DNA from 2 places in the Lentzea sp. genome. Region 2 is predicted to be linked to the other one. Evidence: riboswitches for the same ligand, from Rfam matches in the RefSeq annotation. Region 2 holds a riboswitch; the other holds the start of a gene.
The links. A riboswitch is a leader RNA that binds a small molecule or an ion and turns the genes downstream of it on or off. The one in region 2 is predicted to bind S-adenosylmethionine.
Positions count from the first base shown of each region.

Region 1 (7,222 bases), on a different contig from region 2:
CCGGACTGGCCACCGGAGGGCTGGAAGGCCATCAGCTGCGACGTCGGGCAGGGCGACGCGGTCGTCCTCGCCACGGACGACGCCGACAGAGCGGTCCTCGTCGACACCGGGCCTGATCCCGGCGCGGTCGACCGGTGCCTGAAGACGTTGGGGATCAAGAGGATTCCGCTGCTCGTGCTCACGCACCTGCACGCGGACCACGTCGGCGGTCTCGACGCGGTGCTCACCGGGCGTGCGGTGGGTGCGGTGGCGGTCGGGCCGCTCAAGGAGCCCGAGTGGGCGTGGAGGGAGGTCAGTGCGCGGGCCCGTGCTCACGGAGTGCGGGTCGTGGAACCGAAGGCGGGGGAGCGGTTCGCCCTGCCGGGACTGGAGCTGGAGGTGCTGGGACCGCGGCGGCCGCCGGTCGCCGAGGACGCGAACACGACGGTGAACGACTACTCGCTCGTGCTCAAGGCTTACACGAGGGCCGGGCGGGTGCTGCTCACCGGTGACGTCGAGCTGGCAGGTCAGGCGGCGTTGCTGGGGGAGCGGGACCTCGCCGCCGAGGTGCTCAAGGTGCCGCACCACGGCTCGCGGTACTCGCTGCCCGCGTTCCTGAGGGCCGTGAGGCCGCGGGTCGCGCTGGTGAGCGTCGGCGAGGGCAACAGGTACGGGCACCCGAGTCCGCACGTGGTCGACGAGCTGCGGACGGGAGGTGCGCTGGTGTTGCGCACGGACAAGGACGGAGACCTGGCGGTGTTGCCGGGCAATCGAGTCGTACGGAGGAGAAGAGATGGTCTGGGTCAGGTTGCACAACGCGCGCTACCCGATCTCCGGCGGCACGCCGGGGTTCCCCTGGGCGCTGTGGCAGATGAACTACTCGGCCACGCCGTGGCCGCACGACGAGCTCAAGCCCGATTTCGGTTACTACATCTGCGAAACGCTCGACGACGGCACACGCGCCATCACGCACAAGGCGGTCACCACGCACGTGCTGCCGCCCACGAAGGCGACGACGCCGGAGGAGGCGTACGACCTCGTGTCCGAGTACGTGTTCGACGACGAGCTGAGGATCGCGCCGCACGTCTGGCACGACTACCACTACAACGCGCTGAAGGCGGAAGCCCCGTGGCCGCAACGGATCGCGGCATGGCGCGCGGAGGTGCGGCCGGTCGGGCCGCACGTGATGGAGGACCTGAAACGGTTCCCGCGCACCGGGTGGGTCCAGACGGACGCGATCTCCTTCTGAGAACAGGAGATCGCGTCCGGGAGGAGGTGACTACCGCAGCGCGTCGATGACGGCCTCGGCCGACGGCGGGACCGTCGCGCGCGGGCCGATCGTGTCGCCGAGCGCGTCGAGGGTCTTGAGGCCGTCACCGGTGATCAGCAGCACGGTCTCCGCGTCCGGGTCGAGCTGACCCGACTCGATGAGCTTCTTCGCCGTCGCCACGGTCACGCCGCCGGCGGTCTCGGCGAAGATGCCCTCGGTGCGGGCGAGGAGCTTGATGCCCTCGACGACCTCTTCGTCGGTCACGTCCTCGATGGCGCCGTTGGTGCGGCGGACCGCGTCGAGCACGTACGGGCCGTCGGCCGGGGCGCCGATCGCCAGCGAGCGGGCGATGGTGTCCGGGCGGACCGGGCGGATGACGTCGTGGCCCGCCTTGAAGGCGGCGGAGATCGGGGAGCAGCCGGTGGCCTGCGCGCCGAACACCCTGTACGGCGTGGCCTCGACCAGGTCGAGCTGGCCGAGCTCGCGGAACGCCTTGTCGACCTTGGTGAGCTGCGAGCCGGACGCGATGGGCACCACGATCTGGTCGGGCAGGCGCCAGCCGAGCTGCTCGGCGACCTCGTAGCCGAGCGTCTTCGAGCCCTCCGCGTAGTACGGGCGGACGTTGACGTTCACGAACGCCCAGTCCTCGTTCTCCGCGGCGAGCTCCTGGGCGAGGCGGTTCACGTCGTCGTAGTTGCCGTCGACGGCGATCAGGTCGCCTTCGTACACCGCGCTCATGAGGATCTTGGCGCGTTCGAGGTTGGAGGGAACCAGCACGACCGACTTCCAGCCCGCACGGGCGGCGGCCGCCGCGACGGCGTTCGCCAGGTTGCCGGTGGACGGGCAGGCCAGCACCTTGAAGCCGAGCTCGCGGGCGGCGGCGAGGGCGACGCCGACGACGCGGTCCTTGAACGAGTGGGTGGGGTTGCCGGTGTCGTCCTTCACCCAGATCTTGCGGACTCCCAGTGCCTTGGCGAGGTTGTGCGCCTCGACCAGGCGGGTGCCGCCGGGATCGGTGTTGGGGTGCTGTTCCACAGTGGACGGAACGGGGAGCAGGCCGCGGTAGCGCCAGATGGACCGGGGGCCGGCTTCGATGTCCTCGCGCCGGACCTTCCCGAAGTCGTAGGCCACTTCCAGCGGCCCGAAACACTCCAGACAGGCGTACTCGGGAGCGAGAGGAGTTTCATTCCCGCACTCACGGCACAGCAGTGCGCGGGCGGGGCCGAGGTCGAACTTGGTGCTCGTGGGCACAGAGACAGCAGTCATCGCGAGGTATCTCCTCATCTTTCCCGCGAAAGCGAACGGGTCGGAATTGGCACCGTGATCGTCTGCGCGCAGTGGTGCACTGCTGCGCTGACGCCGGTTGCCGGGGCTTCTACGGGCCGGTCCCTCTGCCCCTCTGGATGAGCGGTGTTCAGTTGTGCCCACCAAGCTACGGCACCGGTCCGTTGCTCAGCCACAAACGTCCACGATCCGGGACGTGGGAGGATGCCCGTCGTGAGCGCACCGGAGTCACTGCACCTCGTCGTCGGCGAGGAGGAGTTGCTGGTCGAACGTGCTGTTCGGGCGGCTCTCGAGGCCGCACGCGAGGTCGACCCGAACGCGGACCTGACCCGTGTCCCGGTGACTGATCTCACGCCTCCCGAACTGGCCGAGCTCGTGAGCCCGTCGCTGTTCGCCGAGGGGCGCGTGATCGTCCTGCAGAACGCGCAGGACATCGGCAAGGAGGTCGCCGACACGGTGCTCTCCTACGCCAAAGCGCCCGCGGACGGAGTCACGCTCGTCGTCGTGCACACGGGCGGCGGGCGCAGCAAGGCGGCCAAGGACCTGCCGGGACAGCTGAAGAAGCTGGGCGCCGGCGTCACCGAGTGCCCGAAGGTCACGAAGTCCGCCGAGCGCGAGGCGTTCGTGCGCAACGAGGTGCGGCGGGCAGGCGGCAAGATCGACCCGGAGGCCGTCGCCACGCTCATCGACGCCGTGGGCACGAACCTGCGCGAGCTGGCCGCGGCGGCCTCGCAGCTGGTGTCGGACACCGACGGCAAGGTCACCGTCGAGGAGATCCGCCGCTACCACCAGGGCAAGGCCGAGGTGACCGGCTTCGCGGTGGCGGAGAAGGCCGTCGTCGGCGACCGGGCGGGCGCCATGGAGGCGTTGCGCTGGGCCATGCAGCTCGGCGTGCCGCACGTGCTCGTCGCGGATGCGCTGGCCGACGCCGTGCGCACGGTCGCGCGCGTGTCCGCGGTCGGCAGGGCCGACCCGTTCAGCCTGGCCGGTCCGCTGGGCATGCCGCCGTGGAAGATCAAGAAGGCGCAGGGCCAGTCGCGCAACTGGGACCAGTCGGGGCTGGCCGAGGCGATGCAGGTGGTCGCGGGCCTCAACGCCGACGTGAAGGGCGTGGCGGCCGACGCCGACTACGCGCTGGAGCGCGCCGTGCTCAAGATCGTCGCGGCGCACGGCCGCCGCTGAAGCCACGGCCTGACGCCGTTGCGCGGCAGTGGGCCGGACGCGGAAGGGGCCCGCTTCCCGGAGGAAGCGGGCCCCTTCGCAGAAGCTCGGAGTGAGCGTGCGGAATCAGCCCTCGAGCTGGTTCGCGCGCAGCGCCATCGCCGACTTCTTGTTGGCGGCCTGGTTGGCGTGGATGACGCCCTTGGTGGCGGCCTTGTCGAGCTTGCGGGACGCGTCCTGCAGCAGCTCCAGGGCCTTCGCCTTGTCACCGGCCTCGGCAGCCTCGCGGAACTTGCGGATGGCCGTCTTGAGGGACGACTTGACCGACTTGTTGCGCAGGCGCGCCTTCTCGTTGGTCTTGATCCGCTTGAGCTGGGACTTGATGTTCGCCATGCGACATCACCCTTCTTGTCGAAACCGGGTTCGTGACGCGCTTCGTCGGCACCGGCCAGTACTGCTTGCCCTGGACCGGCTCTCCTCCACGGCGGAGTGCCGCGCGTTCACGACGACGAAGAATATCAGGCCAGCTCAGCGCATCACGAACCCGGTCTCTCAGCCCTCGTCCGGGTCCGGTTTCCTCGGCGGGCGGCCGCGGCGGGGCATCTTCTTCGCCTCGCCGGGCAGCCGGCCCGCTTCGGCCAGCGCACGCCGCAGCAGGAACTCGATCTGCGCGTTGGTGCTGCGCAGCTCGTCGTTCGCCCACCTGCTCAACGCGTCGTGCACGGCCGGGTCGAGCCTGAGCAGAACGCTCTTGCGATCAGCCATCAGGTGTACAGCGACCCGGCGTTCACCACGGGCTGGGTGGAACGGTCACCGCACAGCACGACCAGCAGGTTCGAGACCATCGCCGCCTTGCGCTCCTCGTCGAGCTCCACGACGTCGTGGTCGGCCAGCCGCTCCAGCGCGAGCTCGACCATGCCGACAGCTCCCTCCACGATCCGCGTGCGGGCCGCGACGACCGCGCCCGCCTGCTGCCGCTGAAGCATGGCGTGTGCGATCTCCGGCGCGTACGCGAGGTGGGTGAGCCGCGACTCGATGACCTTCACGCCGGCGGACTGCACGCGTGCCGAGATCTCGATCGCGAGCGTCTCGGTGATCTCGTCCGCGTTCTCCCGCAACGACAGACCCGCCACGTCGTGGTTGTCGTACGGGTAGCTCGTCGCGATGTGCCGCACCGCGGTCTCCGTCTGGATGCCGACGAACCGCACGAAGTCGTCGACCTCGAACCGTGCGCGCGCCGTGTCCTCCACCTGCCACACGACCACGGCGGCGATTTCGATGGGGTTGCCGTCCGCGTCGTTGACCTTCAGCGTCTGCGTCTCGTGGTTGCGGATCCTGGTCGAGATCTTCTGCCGCGTGGTGAACGGGTTCGTCCAGCGCAGGCCGTCCGTGCGGACCGTGCCGACGTACCGGCCGAGGAACTGCAGCACCCGCGCCTCACCGGGCGCGACGGTGAACAGGCCCCTCATCACCACCGCCGCGGCCAGGAACAGCAGGACGCCGGTGATCAGCGACCCCACCGGTGGCTGTTCGGTCTCCACCGCCGTGCTGATCCCCGTGATGATCGTCCACACGCCCACCGCGAACACCGCCAACCCCACGAAGAACATCGGCAGACCGGTCAGCTCCCGCGCGTGCTTCTCGCGGACGGCGGGTGCCGGCATGTGGACCGCCGTTTCGATGGATGCGCTCATCCAGACCCCCTAGCGAAGTAGTAGCTAAGTGATATCACTTTTTTCGCCGTGATCGCAAGTTACGCTGAGTCGCATGAGGGAGAAGAAGCAGCGTGTGGCCGCGTACGGGGTGTGCCTGAACGACGAGGGCGAGATCCTGCTGGCGCGCTGGCTCGGCCCGAAGGGCAAACGTTGGATCCTCCCCGGCGGCGGTCTCGAGCACGGCGAGCACCCCTACGACGCCGTCGTCCGCGAGTTCGAGGAGGAGACCGGCCACGAGGTCGAGGTGCTGCGGCTGCTCGGCATCGACTCCGAGCTCCGCGAGGAGCCCGACCGCGACTACCACGCACTTCGCGTCATGTACGAGGTGCGGATCGTGGGAGGCGAGCTGCGCTACGAGGTGGGCGGCAGCACCGACTTCGCCCAGTGGTTCCCGCTCGCCGACGTCGCATCGCTCGACCGCGTGCCGTCCGTCGACACCGCCCTGGGCCTGTACCGGAACAACCCGCCGGCGGGGATCTTGCGGTAGCTTGCGACTACCGCCGCCAGCTCGCACCCAACGGAGTTGGCGAATGATCCGATCACTGGCCGCTGTCGCCGCGGCCGCCCTGCTGTCGTCCTTCGTCGTCGTGCCCGCCCACGCGGCTGTCGTCAGCGTCTCGGGCACGGCCTCCCTGCAAGCCGCCCTCGACACCGCCCGGCCCGGTCAGCGCATCGTCCTGGCCGAGGGCGTGCACGCGCCCGAGCGGCCCATCAAGATCACGACGCCGGGCGTCACCGTCGCCGCGCGCACCCCCGGCGCCGCGGTGTTCACCCGCGGCGGCTTCGAGCTCGGAGCCGTGACGGGCGTGACGATCGAGGGGTTCGTCTTCGACGGCACCAGCTCGACGACCGTCCCGCCCGAGGCGCAGGCCACGCGCATCACCCGCAACACCTACAACGGCAACAAGGACGGCGCTTCCCTCACGGTGAGCGCCGACGACGTCCAGGTCGACCACAACACGTTCTCGAACCGCAGCAACGAGGGCGTCTACCTGCAGATCACCGGTCCCGGCAGCGAGATCGCGAAACGGACCTGGGTCCACCACAACCACTTCTACAACCACAGCTTCTCCGGCAACAACGGCGGCGAGTCGATCCGGCTCGGCTACAGCCACAAGCAGTCGAAGTCGGCGTACGCGGTCGTCGAGCACAACCTGTTCGAGAAGGCGAACGGCGACCCGGAGGCCATCTCCGTGAAGTCCTCGGACAACACGGTCCGCTTCAACACGATCCGCGACAGCAAGGGCTACATCGTGCTGCGGCACGGCAACCGCACCACCGTCGAGGGCAACGTGCTGTTCGGCAGCGGCATCCGGTTCCACGGGAACGACCACAGGGTGTTCAACAACTACGTGCAGAACACCGGTGACCGCGCGATCGTCTTCGGCAAGGGCTCGGAGACCGACAGCGGACCGACCTCCACGTCGCACGACCGCCCGGACCGGGTGACGGTCGCGTTCAACACCTTGATCGGCACGGGCGCCGTGGTCGACAGCGACACCGGTACCTACGCGCCCAAGGACTGCGTTCTGGCGAACAACGTCATCCAGGGCTCGTCGTCGAAGCTCGTCGACCTGATGAGCGGGTCCACCGTGAAGTACGAGGGCAACATCGTGTGGGGTGGGACAGCTGGCATCCCGTCGGGCTACCGCGCCGTCGACCCGAAGCTGGTGCGCGACGCGAACGGACTGCTGCGCCTCTCGTCCGGAAGTCCGGCCATCGACTCGTCGGCAGGTACTTACTCGTACGTGACGCGCGACTTCGATCCGCAGGCGCGTTCCGGCAAGCCCGATGTCGGGGCGGACGAGTACAG
Region 1 covers NZ_DASVFL010000314.1:29,687-36,908, forward strand. Annotated here, with positions in the region: gene VF330_RS32890 (DNA internalization-related competence protein ComEC/Rec2) at 1-1,278, shown strand, start outside; gene thrC (threonine synthase) at 1,259-2,515, opposite strand; SAM riboswitch class I at 2,527-2,659, opposite strand; gene holA (DNA polymerase III subunit delta) at 2,747-3,715, shown strand; gene rpsT (30S ribosomal protein S20) at 3,821-4,087, opposite strand; gene VF330_RS32910 (hypothetical protein) at 4,247-4,459, opposite strand; gene VF330_RS32915 (SPFH domain-containing protein) at 4,459-5,388, opposite strand; gene VF330_RS32920 (NUDIX hydrolase) at 5,462-5,896, shown strand; gene VF330_RS32925 (polysaccharide lyase 6 family protein) at 5,940-7,222, shown strand, end outside.
Region 1: it holds a riboswitch for S-adenosylmethionine, as region 2 does, so the genes downstream of both, thrC (threonine synthase) here and VF330_RS22995 (aminotransferase class V-fold PLP-dependent enzyme) in region 2, are expected to answer to the same signal.

Region 2 (7,222 bases):
TGGTCCGCAGGAGCCGCAGCACCAGCTGAGTCCGTCCGGTTCGCGGACGGGCGGCGTCAGCGCCGGTAGCTCACCTTCGCGCGGAACGTGGTGTCCGGCTCGTCCAGGTAATGGTGCTCGATCGCCGCGTCGAACTCGGAGATCTGCCCGTCCGAGCCGTAGGCGACGTGGTCGACGTCGAAGTCGCCTGCCTCGTCGACCCAGCCGAGCCCGCGGTTGACGACCAGCACCTTCTGGTCCTCGTGGGGGCCCTCGGTGATCCGCTGCCCGTCGTGCCTGGTCAGCTCGATCATGAGGTACTCGCGGCCGTCCGGGGACTCGCCCTTGATGCGGATCGTGTTGCCGGGGTGCTCCCGGGCGGAGAACAGCTCCGGCGGCGTCCAGGTGCCGGACCGGCCCTGCGTCGGATGCGCGTGCTCGTCGGAGTCCCAGATCAGGCGGTCGGTCTCGGCGGCGAGGGCCGGTGTGGTCGCGATGAACAGCAGGGCGGCCGTGGCCAGTGCGACGCGCATCAGTTGCTCCCCCGGACGTAGTGGACGCGGACAAGCAGGGCGTTGGTCGGGCTGTCGCCGCAGCGGTGGTCGACCGAGGCGTCCAGCGCGGTGACGACCCCCTGGTCGTTCAGGTCGAGGCGGTCGACGGTGAAGTCCGCCGAGGTGTCGGCGCAGCCCAGGTTCCGGTTGACGACCAGTGCCTTCTGACCGGTGTGGGTGCCTGTGGTGATCGGGTTCCCGTCGTGGCGCGAGAGGTCGAGGACGTAGGTCTTGCCCGCGTTGCTGACGCTCACGTGCAGCGTGTTGCCGTCCCACTCGCGCCGGCTGACGGTGAACGTCGCCGGAGGTGAGGTCCACTCGCCGCTCGTGGCGGTGATCGGGAACGCGTTGGCGGCCGCGTCGAACACGAACGTCGACGGCTCGGCGGCGGAGGCGACTCCTGCGCCCAGAAGCGAAAATGCGCAGGCCAAAGCTATGACACGCATGTGGTTTCCCCCTGTCGGGATGATCCCTCGATCACCCCGAACGAAGTCTGGAGGAGCCCACGCCTGGACCGCCATGGTTAGTTCTACTCAGGTGAGCAGATGCGAGGCACGCGTCAGCGGTCCAGGAACAGCAGCAGGATCAGCAACGCGAGCAGGACCAGGTCCACGACGACGCCCACCGGCTTCGAGTCGTACCTCAACCGGGTGATCGTGGCGCCGACCATCAGCAGCCCCAGGCCGAGGGTGGCGGCGTGCGCGACCCACTCCCACGTGACCAGCCCGACGATCAGACCGGCGGCGCCCGCCCACTCCAGCGCGCCGATCGTCCGCCACAGGGCGGGGTTCATCCGGAAGTGGTCACGTGCTTCCAATGACGCCTTCGCGCCGAACAGCTTGCCCGCGCCCGTCGCGACGAACAGCAGGGCCAGCACGACCGACAACGCGATGGTCAACGTCATCGGGCGAGCATACGGTTCGCGCGCGTCCACACCCCGGATCCACGAGGGCTGTCGTCTTCGGACGGTGGCCCTTCGTCGTTCCGGCTCAAAAAACTGTCAGACCCCGCCGCTACGGTCTGCAGTGCAAGACCGAATCGGCATGAAGGGGAATGCGATGGTCATGACTGGGGGATGGCGCGTCCTCGCGGGCGCGCTGCTGCTTTCGGCTCTCGCGGTGGCGCCCGCGTCAGCAGAGGCCGTGCCCGCCTGCGGGTCCTGGGGGTTCGTCGAACTGCCGGTGCCGCAGGCGGTGCGGTCCGGGGGCGTGGTGTCCGGGGCGGGCTCGTACGCGGTGGGCAACGGGTCGTTCTGGTCCGCGGACGGCAGCACCGTGCTCGTGTGGAAGGACGGGCAGCTGGCCGACCAGTTGTCGTTCTCCCGCAACACGACCCGTGCGGTGGACGTGAACTCGTCCGGCGTGGTGGTGCTGTCGGCGTACACGTTCCCGGCGGCTTCCCGGTGGCAGGCGGGGGCGTACGAGGCGCTGCAGGGCTTACCCGGCGAGTACCGGGTGGAGGCGCTGGACGTGAACGAGCGTGGCGACGTGCTCGGCCGCTCCGACGGCAAGCCGGTGGTGTGGCCGGCGGGTTCCGCTGTGCCGCACCGGGTTCCGGGCGCGGACGCGTCCTTCGAACCGGTGGGCATCGCGGACGACGGCTCGGTGCTCGTGTCGTCATCCGGTGGCGCGCAGTGGGTTCGCCCTGCCGGGGTGGTGCCGCTCGGCGACGTGCGGGTGAGCGCGGTGCGCGGTTCGTACGCGGTCGGGGTCGCCGGCTCGGAGGTCGTGCGGTGGGACCTGGCCGGGGTGGCGAGCGAGCCGTTCGGGGGCGTGTCCGAGGCGGTGGCGGTGAACTCGCACGGCCACGTGCTGGCTCGTTCGGCCTGGGGTGACACGGCGGTGTTCGAGGAGCCCGGGCGCGGGGTTCCGGTGTCCGGCGGTGTGGCGTTCGCGTCCCTGACGGACGACGGCGACCTGTACGGGGCCGTGGGGACCAGCCCGGTGCTGTTCGAGTGCGCCGGGGGTGTGCGATGAGGCGGTGATGGCCTTCTAGGCGCCGGTGCCCGGCCTCGTCGAGCCGGAACTCGACGAGGCCGGGCAGGTGCCTAGCCGATCACGCCGCCGTCGCCCACAACGTGGAGGCGATCACATCCGCGTTGCGGTCGAGCGCCGTGGTGTTGATGTTGGACGAGGTGTCGCAGGAGGCGTGGTAGCAGCGGTCGAAGGCCTGGCCGGCCGTGCCGCCCCACTTCTGCGCCTGGGCCGAGGTCTTGGTGCCCTCGGCGCCGGTGAAGGTGCCGCCGACCGGGATGCCGGAGCGCGCGAAGGCCGCGTGGTCCGAGCGGCCGCCGACGCTGGTCAGCTCGGTCTGGACGTTGATCGCCGTGAAGCCCGCCTGCAGGCGCTGCTGGAGCTCCAGCGAGCCGGAGGGCTGGCCGGAGGCGCTGTAGACGAAGTAGCCGGGGTTCGGCGAGCCGGTCATGTCGAAGTTCAGGTACGCCTTGATCTTCGACTTGTCCGTCGTCGACAGGGAGTTCACGTAGAAGGTCGAGCCGACGAGGCCTCGCTCCTCCGCGCCCCACCAGCCGAACCGGACGTGCTTGGTGGGCTGGAACCCGGTGGCCTTCATCTGCAGGGCCACCTCCAGGATCGACGCGGAGCCCGAGCCGTTGTCGTTGATGCCCGGGCCCGCGGTGACGCTGTCGAGGTGACCGCCCAGCATCACGACGTTGTTCGCGTCGCCGCCGGGGTAGTCGGCGATCAGGTTGTAGCCGGTGGCGCCGCCGTTGGTGAACGATTGCACGCGCGTGGTGAAGCCGGCCGCGTCGAGCTTGCCCTTCACCCAGTTCACCGAGGCCAGGTACCCCGGGCGTCCGTGAGCGCGGTTGCCGCCGTTGGCGTTCGCGATCGACTGGAACTGGGTGAGGTGCGACTGGACGTTCGCGACCGAGATGTTCGGTGCTGCCAGGGCCGCCGGTGCGGCCGCGTGCGCTGTCGTGGTTCCGGCCACCGTCAAGGCGGCCGCCAGCGCGATCAGGATCCTCATGGTTCAACTCCGTGCAGGGTTGGGATTGAGCCACTGATCAACGTGCTCCACCGAGCACGCCCCTGCTAGGGGCGAACGGCTGGAGTTGTTAACGCGCCTGATTCGTCCAGATCGGTGGTGATCAACCAGAATGGTCCAGGTGGGTGACGTCACGGTCGTTCTGGGCATCGGCGCTGCCGTCCTGCTGGTCTCCGTGATCGCGGTGCGGGTGTCGACGCGCCTCGGCCTGCCCTCGTTGTTGCTGTACCTCGGGATCGGCGTCCTGCTCGGCGAGTCGGTCGTGGGCATCAAGTTCGACGACGCCGACCTCACGCAGTCGCTCGGCATCGCCGCGCTCGTGCTGATCCTGTCCGAGGGCGGGCTCACGACCCGTTGGCACGCCGTCAAGACGTCGCTGTGGCTGGGCGTGGCACTGTCCACAGTGGCCGTTGCGGTCAGTGTCGCCGTGACCGGCACGGCGCTGCACTTCCTGCTGGGCCTCGACTGGCGGATGGCGCTGCTGTGGGGCGCGGTGCTGTCGTCGACGGACGCGGCCGCGGTGTTCAGCGTCCTGCGGTCGTTGGGGGTCGGCGCGCGGCTCACCGGTGCGCTGGAGCTGGAGTCGGGTCTCAACGACGCTCCGGTGTACATCGCCGTCGTGCTGCTGGCCTCGTCCGACCAGATCTCCTGGACGGCGCCGCTGCTGGTGCTCTACGAACTGGGCGCGGGCGCGCTCATCGGTGTCGCGCTGGGCGTCGTCGGCGGTGCGGGGCTCAGACGCGCGGCGCTGCCGGCCACCGGTCTGTACCCGCTCGCCACCGTCGCGGTGTGCGTGATGGCCTACACCGCGGGCGATCTCGTGCACGCGTCCGGGTTCCTCGCCACCTACGTCGCCGCGCTCGTCCTCGGCAACGCCCGCCTGCCGCACCGCGCCGACACGCTCTCGTTCGCCGAAGGACTCGGCTGGCTCGCGCAGATCGGGCTGTTCGTGCTGCTCGGTCTCTACGCGTCACCGTTGCGGCTGCTGGACGTGCTGTTCCCCGCACTGGTCGCGGGCGTGGTGCTGACGTTCGTCGCACGGCCGCTGTCGGTGGTGCTGTCCTCGTTGCCGTTCAAGGTGCCCTGGCGGGAACAGGCGTTCCTCTCGTGGTCGGGGCTGCGGGGCGCGGTGCCGATCGTGTTCGCGCTGATCCCGTTGATCCAGGGGCTGGACGGCGCCCGTGAGCTGGTCGACGTGGTCTTCGTCCTGGTCATCGTGCTGACGGTGGTGCAGGGCACGACGTTGCCGTTCCTGGCCCGGCGTCTCGGGCTGGTGCGGGCGGGGGAGCCGCAGGAGGTCCAGGTCGACTCCTCGCCGTTGGACGAGCTGGGCGCGGAGCTGCTCCAGGTGCACATCCAGCGCGGGTCGAAGCTGCACGGCGTCTACATGTCCGAGCTGCGGCTGCCGACCGGCGCCACGGTGAGCCTCGTGGTGCGCGGCGGGAAGAGTTTCACGCCACAGCCGACGACCCGGCTGCAGACCGACGACCAGTTGCTCATCGTCACCACCGAGGAGGCGCGCGAGGGCGCTGAACGGCGCGTCCGCGCCGTCGACCGGGCCGGCCGCTACGCCCGGTGGAAGGGCGAGACCGGGGAATGATCGGTCTGCGAGCCTTCCCAGCATGTGAATCGGGTGTCGACGAGCGCGTCACCCTCCGCTAACGTCGTCGGCAGGTCATGAGAGCCAGCGTCAAGCCCAAGCTTGCTGGCCGGCAACCCTCCAACCGCGGTGGGGTGCCCTTGGTGAGGACCTGGTCCGGCGCGCGGGGCGCCGGTCAAGCGCGGGCCTTCGCAGAACGGGGCCCCTGGCCTCGGAGGCAGCTCGATGACGCTCGCGATCACCCCCAGCACCACCACGGCGGTTCCGGCTGTCGTCGGCGCCGACCTGCGGGTCCCGCTGGTCACCGGAGAGCGCGTCACCTACGCCAACCTCGACCACGCGGCGAGCGCGCCGTGCCTGCAGGAGGTGCGCGACGCCGTCGACGAGCTGCTGCCCTGGTACGCCAGCGTGCACCGCGGCGCCGGGTTCGCCTCGCAGGTCTCGACCCGCGTCTACGAGCAGGCCCGCGACCGCATCCGCAGGTTCGTCGGCGCGCACTCGTCCGACACCGTCGTCTTCACCCGCAACACCACGGACTCGCTGAACCTGCTGGCGCGCAGCGTCCCCCGCAACACCGCCGTCGTGCTGTTCGACAGCGAGCACCACGCGGCACTGCTGCCGTGGCGCGGACCGCACGTCCAGCGCATCCCTGCACCGTCTTCGTCCAGCGCCGCCGTCGTCGCGCTGGACCGGGCGTTGGCCGCCGCCCCGGTCGGTCCGCGACTCGTGATCGTCACCGGGGCGTCCAACGTCACGGGGGAGCTGTGGCCCGTCGCCGAGCTCGCGAAGGTCGCCCGCAGGCACGGCGCCCGCATCGCGCTCGACGCCGCGCAGCTCGCCCCGCACCGCCCGATCAACGCCCGTGAGCTCGACGTCGACTACATCGCGTTCTCCGGCCACAAGATCTACGCGCCGTTCGGCGCCGGTGTGCTCGTCGGCCGCGCCGACTGGCTGCAGCAGGCCCAGCCGTACCTGGTGGGCGGCGGCGCCACGTCGAGGGTGACCGACCACGGCGACCGGCTCGGCGTGGCCTGGTCCGCGGTGCCCGAGCGGCACGAGGCCGGCAGCCCGAACGTCGTCGGCGTGCACGCGCTGGCCGCGGCCTGCGAGATCCTGTCGCGGCACTGGGAGCAGACCGTCGCGCACGAGCAGGAGCTGCTGACGCGCCTGCGCGAGGGCCTGCGCACGGTCCCGGGCTTCCGCGAGCTCGCGATCCTGACCGACGCGGACAAGGTCGGCGTCGTGAGCTTCACGGTCTCCGGCTTCGACGCGGGCTTCCTCGCGGCGGCGCTCTCCGCCGAGTACGGCATCGGCGTGCGCGACGGCGCGTTCTGCGCGCACGTGATCGTGGGCCGTCTCGTCAAGAAGGTCGGTTCGCACGAGGAACGCGCCGTGCGCGCGTCGATCGGCCTCGGCACGACCGCCGAGCACGTCGACCGCTTGGTCGCCGCGCTGCGCACCCTCGTCACCGAGGGTCCGAAGTGGACGTACGTGCAGCAGGACGGCCGCTGGGTCGCCGAGGACGACGGCCGAACCCTTCCGCCGTTCCTCGCGTAGTCCTGTAAGTGGACAACGACGTGGTGACCGACGAGCCCGAGTCCGAGGAGAAGGCTTCAGCCGAGGTCGCTGAGAAACCCGCGGAGACGCAGGTCAGCGAGCCGCAGGAGCCCTCGTTCGAGGTCGTGGTGCCCGTGCGGGAGAAGAAGGCCGAGCCTCCCGCGGACAGCGGGGACGACGACGTCGAGGGGTTTTCGTTCACCGGGTCGCTGCCCGAGCCGAAGACGAAGTTCCTCGCGGTCCTCGCCGCCGGCGTGCTGGCGCTCGACGTGCTCACCAAGGTCGTGGCCGTGGCGTTCCTCGAGGACGCCGACCCGATCAAGATCTTCGGCGGCCTGCTCCACCTCACGTTCGTCCGCAACCCCGGCGCCGCCTTCGGGCTGGCCGAGGGCTGGACGTGGATCCTCGCGCTGATCGCGTTCGGCGTCGCCGGGTTCATCGTCTGGATCTCCCGCAACCTCCGCTCGCAGGGCTGGGCCGTCGGGCTGGGCCTGGTGCTGGGCGGTGCCGTCGGCAACCTGGCCGA
Region 2 covers NZ_DASVFL010000208.1:74,412-81,633, reverse strand. Annotated here, with positions in the region: gene VF330_RS23030 (hypothetical protein) at 1-29, shown strand, start outside; gene VF330_RS23025 (hypothetical protein) at 57-512, opposite strand; gene VF330_RS23020 (hypothetical protein) at 512-979, opposite strand; gene VF330_RS23015 (DoxX family protein) at 1,093-1,437, opposite strand; gene VF330_RS23010 (hypothetical protein) at 1,598-2,509, shown strand; gene VF330_RS23005 (M28 family metallopeptidase) at 2,589-3,521, opposite strand; gene VF330_RS23000 (potassium/proton antiporter) at 3,661-5,139, shown strand; SAM riboswitch class IV at 5,213-5,327, shown strand; gene VF330_RS22995 (aminotransferase class V-fold PLP-dependent enzyme) at 5,365-6,696, shown strand; gene lspA (signal peptidase II) at 6,705-7,222, shown strand, end outside.